DNA from 2 places in the Streptomyces sp. NPDC057939 genome. Region 2 is predicted to be linked to the other one. Evidence: riboswitches for the same ligand, from Rfam matches in the RefSeq annotation. Region 2 holds a riboswitch; the other holds the start of a gene.
What was found. A riboswitch is a leader RNA that binds a small molecule or an ion and turns the genes downstream of it on or off. The one in region 2 is predicted to bind cobalamin.

Region 1 (4,309 bases), on a different contig from region 2:
AGCGCGCTCTGGGCGCCGCCCAGGGAGCAGGCGGCGATGCCGAGGCGACCGCCGTTGAGGCCGTTCATGGCGATGCGGAAGCCGTCGCCCTCGGCGCCGAGCCGACGGTCGGCGGGGATCCGCACGCCGTCGAGGACGACCTGACGGGTGGGCTGGGCGTTCCAGCCCATCTTGTGCTCGTTGGGTCCGAAGGAGACCCCGGGGTCGTCGCGCTCGATGACGAACGCCGAGATGCCGCCGGATCCGCTGTCGCCGGTGCGGGCCATGACCACGTAGACGCCGGCGGCCCCGGCTCCGGAGATGAACTGCTTGACGCCCGTCAGGACGTAGTGCTCGCCGTCCCGTTCGGCACGGGTGCGCAGCGCGGCGGCGTCGGAGCCGGCGCCCGGCTCGGTGAGGCAGTAGCTGCCCAGGACGTCGGCGGTGCACAGGTCCGGCAGCCAGCGGCGGCGCTGGGCGGCGTCCCCGTACCGGTCGATCATCCAGGCGACCATGTTGTGGATGGAGAGGTAGCCGGCGATCGACGGGCAGCCGGTCGCCAGGGTCTCGAAGACGAGGACCCCGTCGGAGCGGGTGAGGCCGGAGCCGCCTTGCTCCTCGCGGACGTAGACACCGCCGAGGCCGAGCGAGGCCGCCCGGCGGATGACGTCGACGGGGAAGTGCTTGGCCTGGTCCCAGGCGACGGCGTGGGGGGCCAACTGCTCCTGGGCGAAGTCGAGGGTGACCTCGGCGAGGGCGAGCTGGTCCTCGGTGAGGGTGGTCACGGCGCTCATCCCATCGTCGGGATGGTGAAGCTCGCGCTCTCCTTGGCCCCGGAGGGCCAGCGCGAGGTGACGGTCTTGGTCCGGGTGTAGAAGCGGATCGAGTCGGGCCCGTGCTGGTTCAGGTCGCCGAAGCCGGACCGCTTCCAGCCGCCGAAGGTGTGGTAGGCGACGGGTACGGGGATCGGGACGTTGACCCCGACCATGCCGGCGCCGACGCGGCGGGTGAAGTCGCGTGCGGTGTCGCCGTCACGGGTGAAGATCGCGACGCCGTTGCCGTAGGGGTGCTCGGTGGGCAGGCGCAGCGCCTCCTCGTAGTCGGCGGCCCGGACCACGGACAGCACCGGGCCGAAGATCTCCTCGCGGTAGATCCGCATCTGCGGGGTGACGCGGTCGAAGAGGGTGGCTCCGGCGAAGTAGCCGTCCTCGTGGCCGGGCAGGGTGAACCCGCGTCCGTCGACGACGAGTTCGGCGCCCTCGGTGGCTCCGATGCCGACGTAGCGGTTCACCCGGTCGAGCGCGTCCCGGCTGACCAGGGGCCCGAAGTCGGCCTCGGGGTCGTCGGAGCGGCCGACGCGCAGGGTGGAGATGCGCTCCGCCAGCTTGGCCACCAGGGCGTTCGCGGTCTCCTCTCCGACGGGGACGGCGACGGCGATGGCCATGCAGCGCTCGCCCGCCGAGCCGTAGCCGGCGCCGATCAGTGCCTCCACGGCCTGGTCGAGGTCCGCGTCGGGCATCACGATCATGTGGTTCTTGGCGCCGCCGAAGCACTGGGCGCGCTTGCCGTGGGCCGCGGCGGTGGCATAGATGTGCGCGGCGATCGGGGTGGATCCGACGAAGCCGAGGGCCTGGACGCGAGGGTCCTCCAGGAGGGTGTCGACGGTCTCCTTGCCGCCGTTGACCACGTTGAGGACGCCGGGCGGCAGTCCGGCCTCCAGGAACAGTTCGGCCAGCCGCAGCGGGACGGACGGGTCCCGCTCGGAGGGCTTCAGGATGAAGGAGTTTCCGCAGGCCAGGGCGGGGGCGGCCTGCCAAAGGGGGATCATCGCGGGGAAGTTGAAGGGGGTGATGCCCGCGACGACGCCCAGCGGGGAACGCAGCGAGTGCACGTCGATCCCGGTGCCCGCGTTGTCGGTGAACTCACCCTTCAGCAGGTGCGGCACGCCGGCGGCGAACTCGACCACTTCCAGGCCGCGTTGCAGGTCGCCGTGGGCGTCCGCGACGGTCTTGCCGTGCTCGGAGGACAGCAGTCGGGCCAGGGAGTCCCGCTCGCCCTCGACGAGTTGGAGGAAGCGCAGCATGACGCGGGCGCGGCGCTGCGGGTTCCACTGCCCCCATTCCAGCTGCGCCTCCTCCGCGTTGGCGATCGCCGCCTCGGTGTCGGCGCGTCCGGCCAGGGGGACCCTGGCCTGCACCGTGCCGGTGTTGGGGTCGTACACGTCGGCGAAGAGACCGGACGTGCCGGTCGTGTGCTTGCCGCCGATGAAGTGGGTGAGTTCGCGGACCATCGAAGCCTGCTCTCGTCAGGTGAGGATCCGAGGAAGGCGCGGCGCGGGAGCGGTACGGCACCGATCGGGGTGCGGACCGCGGGTCCGACCGCGGGACAGGGAAGGCCCGGGGGCCTTCGTCGAGTCACGAACGCGAGGACAGGGCCTCATGGTTCGGGGACTCCGCCGGATCACCTGGGCCGTGGTCACGTACCGGTGCCATGCGTGTCTGCTCCATCCTCGTGGACAACACGGATCACCCCGCGGCCGGTATCCTGACTCCCGGATCAACGCGTGCTCTCCGGCCTTCCCGACGGATGGATCCCGTCAGTGGCCTGACCTGCTGAAGAGCACACTTCCCAGTCACAGTGGCGGGACCGCGCCGGATTCACACCGGCTTCCCTGCACCGCGGGCTTGTCACGAACATATAGTTGGACGTCCTAGTAAGTCCACCCCCCACCCCCGGCGGGGCCGCGCGAAAACCCCGCCGCCCCGAAGGGGTCCCGTTGGTACGGTGCGCCGATGCCGACGACAAGGACGTTCCAGGTCACCTTCGACTGCGCGGAGCCCGAGCGGCTCGCCCGCTTCTGGTGCGAGGTGTTGGGGTACGTCGTACCGCCGCCCCCGGCGGGGTTCGCCACCTGGGACGATTTCAACGTCTCACAGCCGGCCGAGCAGCGGGATTCCCGGTTCGCCTGCCATGACCCCTCGGGCGTGGGTCCGGGGCTGTACTTCCGGCGCGTCCCCGAGGGAAAGGCCGCCAAGAACCGGCTGCACCTCGATGTGCGGGTCGGCACCGGGCTCGTCGGCGAGGAGCGACTCGCCGCTCTGGAGGCCGAGTGCGCACGGCTCGTCCCGCTCGGCGCGGTGCACGTGCGCACCCTGTACGACGGCAACGACGCGTGCATCCCGATGCTGGACATCGAGGGCAACGAGTTCTGCGTCGACTGAGCGGTCCGGGGCGCGGAGCGCGCCGGCCCGTCACGGCCCGGGTCGGGCCCCGGCTCACCGGTCCGGGTCGGCGACCCGGTACGGGACGAAGGTGCTGGAGTTCTCGTCGACGGCGAGCGGCCGCCCGAGCGGCGGGACGGCGCGCTGCGGGCAGTCGAGCCGCTCGCAGAGGCGACAGCCCATGCCGATGGGGGTGGCCGCGGCCGTGTTGTCCAGGTCGATCCCGTCGGAGTAGACCAGCCGGGAGGCGTGCCGGATCTCGCAGCCGAGACCGATGGCGAAGGTCTTGCCCGGCTCCCCCCAGCCTCCGCGGTGGCGGGTGACGGCGCGGGCGGTCCACAGGTACCGCCGACCGTCGGGCATGGCGGCCACCTGCACGTGGATCCGGCCGGGCGCGGCGAAGGCCTCGTAGACGTTCCACAGCGGGCAGGTACCGCCCGCACGGGAGAAGTGGAATCCGGTGGCGGACTGCCGCTTGGACATGTTCCCGGCCCGGTCGACGCGGACGAAGGAGAAGGGCACCCCGCGCAGCCTGGGGCGTTGCAGAGTACTGAGGCGGTGGCAGACGGTCTCGTAGCCGAGGCCGAAGTGGTCGGTGAGTCGCTCGATGTCGTAGCGGAACTCCTCGGCGGCCGTGTGGAAGGCCCGGTACGGAAGGATCAGGGCGGCGGCGAAGTAGTTCGCGATGCCGATCCGGGCCAGCGCGTGCGGCGTCGACCCCGCGGGGAAGTCCTCCGCCGCCAGCCGGTCCAGTTCGCCGCCGTACTCCAGGAACGCCAGTTGCGTGGCCATCCGGAAGGCCTGCTGGCCCGGTCGCAGCCGGGCGGACAGATGCAGTACCCGGCCCGAGTCGTCGTAGTGGTGCAGCCGCTCCGAGTCGGCGCTCACCCGGACCCCGTGGCGGTCCGCGAGCCGCGCCGAGAGGGCGCGGACGACCTCACCGGGCCGAATCCGGATGGTACGGGCCAGCTCCTCGGCCGCGAGGTCGGTGTCGTGGAGGTAGTTCTGGCGCCGGTAGAAGAACTCGCGGATCTCCTCGTGCGGCGAGCGCGGCGATCCGGCGCCCGGGTCCCCGTCCCGCCCGTCGGCGGAACCGGCCAGCCGCTCGG
Region 2 (4,309 bases):
GCCCCCGCGCCTGCGGCTCCACACCAGTACTCATCCGGACATTCCCGGTATGCGAACTTGCCACCGATTCGACGTTTGGATCGAGTTGATCACGCTTGAGGGGGAACAACCCGGTCCGGGCTGGTTCTTGATGATCACCGTGCGCCAGGGTGGTCCCACGACGTCACGTCACACCCGGCGGTCGGCCAACCGCCTTGCAACCATGCCGTTTTGCGTACTGGAGGACTTCACCATGGCAAGCATCCGCAGCATCCGCGTGATGGCGGCGCTCGCATCGCTCCCCCTCGCCGCCGTCTGCTTCACGGGCGTGGCACAGGCCGACAACGGGGCCGGCGCCGCGGGCACCGCCTCGAACGCCGCCCTCGCCGAGATCCTCGGCAGCGGGGTCGGCGGCAGCAACACCGGCAACTCCTCCACCGCACAGCAGGTCGCCTCCGGCTTCGGCGCCTCGAACCAGAACAACGGCGCGCAGGCGAACGGCTCCGGCTTCACCGCCATCGGGCAGTCCAACGCGCACGACTCGCTGGTCTGGAACCCGCTGCCGTAGCGTCCGCGCGGCCCACCGCCGCGCACCGGGAGCCCGCCCTCCTCCGGAGGGCGGGCTCCCGCGCGTACGGAACCGGGGGCGGGGCAGGGGCGTCGCAGGAGGCGGCTACGATCTCGCGTACCGGCGAGGGGGGAAGCGTGGAAACATCGCACTGGGCTTCAAGTCCACATGCCTCGGGGGCGTTTGAGGGCCACAATCCGATCGCTCTGATCGCCGTCGTGCTGGTCGGGCTGGTCGCCGCCGCCGGCCTCCTCGCCTACGCGCTGAACGCCCGCCCGCCCCGCCGCCGCATCGCCGCGGCCTGCACGGCCGGGGCCGTCGGCCTCTACGTGTGGGGCGCCCTGCCGCTGCTGTTCCTCGACGAGAGCGCCACCTTCGACGCCTGCCTGAAGGCGGTCGGGCAGGACCGGATGGCCCGCGTCGACGAGTACCGGGCGACCTTCGTGCCGCTGGGGCTGGAGTGCCACCTCCCCGACGATCCGCACCGCCACGACGCCGCCGTCCCCCCGTACGTCAACCCGGGCGCCGCCCTGCTCCTGCTCGGCGCCCTGGGCGCCGGTGTCTCCGCCCTGATCGGCGTCCGGCTGCCCGCCGTCCCCGAAGAGGGGTCCGGTGGCCCGTCCGGCCCGGGACCTTCGGCGTCCGGTCGGGCCGAGGGGGTCGGCTAGCGTGCCGGAAGGGCCCCGGAAGACCCCGTTCGAGAGGAAGGCTCACCCGTTGACCACCGCCGTCACCGAGCACCGCGTCCTGCCGCTGCGACTGGAGGCGGCTCCCGTGTCCGTCCCCCTCCAGGGGGTCTTCGTGTACCGCACGGACCGGCCGTACGAGCTCGCCGTGGACTTCCGCGGCGCGGGGGTCCACCTGGCGCGCTGGGTGTTCTCCCGGGAACTCCTGCTCGACGGGGAGGCCACCGCCACCGGCGAGGGCGACATACAGGTGTGGCCCCGCCGGCAGCGCTCGGAGCCGCGGGTCTTCCTCGCCTTCAGCAACGGGCTGCAGAACTGCGTGGTCTCCGCCCGCGCCAAGGACGTCCGCGAGCTGTGCCGCCGGATGAGCACCCTGGTCCCGCGCGGGCAGGAACGTCGTCACTACGACCTCGACGCCGAGGTCAGCGCCCTGCTGGCGCACTGACCGGCCGCCGGGTGGAGCCGGGGTCGCCGGCCGGCCCGGAGGTCCGGAAACGGGGCAGCGCAGCCGTGCAACCGTAGGAGCCCGGCGGGTGTCCTACCCGATGACACCCTTGTCCCCGTCTCTGAAGAATCGGGGGGACGTCATGCGTCACCTGCTTCGTCCTCGTCGTCGGCGGATCGTGGCCCTGGCCACGGGTGCGCTGCTCACCGCCGGGCTCGCGCTCGCCGGTCCGGCCACCGCCGCCTCCGCCGCCGCTTCCACCACCAAGACCCAGACCCCGCTCGTCGTGAACGCCCGCTGGGGCGGGCACTGCACCTTCGACCGGATCGTGATCGACATCCAGGGCCACGTCCCGACGGTCAACGTCAGTCCCGTTTCCAAGCTGGTCTACGACGGGTCGGGCAAGCCCGTGCCGCTGGCCGGGAAGTACTTCCTGGAGATCCGCCTGAACCCCGCCGCCGGACACGACGACGCGGGTCAGAACGTCTACCGGGGCCCCCGGCTGCAGAAGATCTACCTGCCCAAGCTCAAGGGCATCGCCATGACCGGCGACTACGAGGGGTACGTGACCTTCGGCGCCGCCTTCGACACCAAGCCGGCCTACGGCGTCACCGTCCTGCACAACCCGGAGCGGGTCGTGGTGGACGTATCGCACCCCAACACCTGCTGACCCGACGGGACGGCGAACGGTCGGGGGCCCGGGGTGTGTCACACACCCCGGGCCCCCTGCCGTTCCCGACGGCGCACGCCCCCGACGGCGGCTCGGCGGTACCCGGGGGCGGGGAGGTCCGAGCGGCTGCCCCCGCCCCGCTCCCCACACCGACCCCACCCGTCACCGACCGCCATCGGACCGCAGCCGCACGGGTCACCACCGCCGGCGGGGCCGGGTTGTTACCGGTCGGCGCGGCCGACTACTGTCAGCGGGCCTTGGTGTTCGGGAAACCGGTGGGAAACCGGTGCGGCCCTCGCCACTGTGATCGGGAAGTCCGGCTCCATTCCTGCGGGAAGCCACTGGGTTCCGCGCGGGAGACCGCACGGCCCCGGGAAGGCGGAGTCAGGGCATCAGTACCCGTGAGCCAGGAGACCGGCCGGGGCGCGTCGTCCATCCACGAGGTGCTGGAGAGGTCTCTCTACTCATGCATATAGCCGAGGGGTTCCTGCCCCCTTTGCACGCGGTCGCCTGGGGCGCCGCATCCGCTCCCTTCGTCGTCCACGGCGTCCGCGCCCTCACCCGCGAGGTGAAGGCCAACCCCGAGAGCACCCTGCTGCTCGGGGCGTCCGGAGCATTCACATTCGTCCTTTCCGCCCTGAAGATCCCTTCGGTGACGGGTAGTTGCTCGCACCCCACCGGCACCGGTCTGGGAGCCATCCTCTTCAGGCCGCCGATCATGGCGGTCCTCGGCACGATCACCCTGCTGTTCCAGGCCCTGCTGCTGGCGCACGGCGGTCTCACCACGCTCGGCGCCAACGTCTTCTCGATGGCCATCGCCGGCCCCTGGGCGGGCTACGGGGTCTACCGGCTGCTGAAGAAGTTCGACGTGCCGCTGATGGTGACCGTCTTCTTCGGCGCCTTCTTCGCCGACCTCGTCACCTACTGCGTGACCTCCGTCCAGCTCGCCATGGCCTTCCCGGACCCGTCCGGCGGTTTCGTCGGCGCCCTGGAGAAGTTCGCGGGCATCTTCGCCCTCACCCAGATCCCGCTCGCGGTCAGCGAGGGCCTGCTGACGGTCCTCGTGGTGCGGCTGCTGATGCAGTCCAGCAAGTCCGACCTGGTGCGCCTGGGCGTCGCCCGGCTGACCGGTGGCAGCAAGACGAAGCAGGAGGCGGAGGTCCGATGACCAGGAACGCGAAGATCAACACTCTGCTGCTGCTCATGGTGGCGGCGCTGGCCGTGCTCCCGCTCGCGCTGGGACTCGGGGACGGCAAGGAGGAGCCGTTCGCGGGCGCCGACGCGCAGGCGGAGGCGGCCATCACCGAACTGAAGCCGGACTACGAGCCCTGGTTCTCCCCGCTGTACGAACCCCCCTCGGGCGAGATCGAGTCGGCCCTGTTCGCCCTCCAGGCGGCGCTCGGCGCGGGCGTGCTCGCGTACTACTTCGGCGTGCGCAAGGGGCGCCGCCAGGGTGCGGCGCTCGCGGCCGCCGGGAGCGGCGACGGGGCCGGCACCGAGGCAGGGACCGGCGACGGGGGCGGTACGGGCGCCGGAACCGGTTCGGCGGCCGCGGCCGGCGCGGAGCGCTAGCGCGGTGCTGCCGATCGACGTGGCGGCGCACAGCAGTCGCTGGCGCCGCCGCCATCCGCTGGAGAAGGCCCTGCTGGGGCTGGGGCTGACGGTCACCGCCGTGTGTCTGCCGCCCTGGCCCGGCGGGCCGCTGGTCGCCGCGGCGACCCTGGTGGTGCTGCTCGGCCCCGCCGGGGTCGCCGGGCGGCAGTTGTGGCGGGCCTTCCGGGTGCCGCTCGGCTTCTGCTGCACGGGTGCGCTGCCGCTGCTGGTGTCCCTGGGCGGGCCCGCCGGCTTCGTCTCCCTCGCCCCCGACGGGCCCCGGCACGCCGCCGAGCTGCTCCTGCGCACCTCGGCGGCCTCGCTCGGGGTGCTGCTGTTCGCCTTCACCACCCCGGTGTCGGACGTGC

Region 1: linked by a shared signal. The riboswitch ahead of ACFVS6_RS30215 (CoA-acylating methylmalonate-semialdehyde dehydrogenase) and the one ahead of ACFVS6_RS26870 (energy-coupling factor ABC transporter permease) in region 2 are both predicted to bind cobalamin.

Annotation. Positions count from the first base shown of each region.
Region 1 covers NZ_JBHVPG010000036.1:83,912-88,220, reverse strand. Annotated here, with positions in the region: gene ACFVS6_RS30220 (acyl-CoA dehydrogenase family protein) at 1-773, opposite strand, end outside; gene ACFVS6_RS30215 (CoA-acylating methylmalonate-semialdehyde dehydrogenase) at 770-2,269, opposite strand; cobalamin riboswitch at 2,496-2,675, opposite strand; gene ACFVS6_RS30210 (VOC family protein) at 2,772-3,200, shown strand; gene ACFVS6_RS30205 (short-chain fatty acyl-CoA regulator family protein) at 3,255-4,309, opposite strand, start outside.
Region 2 covers NZ_JBHVPG010000028.1:83,758-88,066, forward strand. Annotated here, with positions in the region: gene ACFVS6_RS26850 (hypothetical protein) at 233-547, shown strand; gene ACFVS6_RS26855 (hypothetical protein) at 766-1,215, shown strand; gene ACFVS6_RS26860 (SsgA family sporulation/cell division regulator) at 1,265-1,678, shown strand; gene ACFVS6_RS26865 (hypothetical protein) at 1,821-2,348, shown strand; cobalamin riboswitch at 2,590-2,786, shown strand; gene ACFVS6_RS26870 (energy-coupling factor ABC transporter permease) at 2,815-3,516, shown strand; gene ACFVS6_RS26875 (energy-coupling factor ABC transporter substrate-binding protein) at 3,513-3,920, shown strand; gene cbiQ (cobalt ECF transporter T component CbiQ) at 3,925-4,309, shown strand, end outside.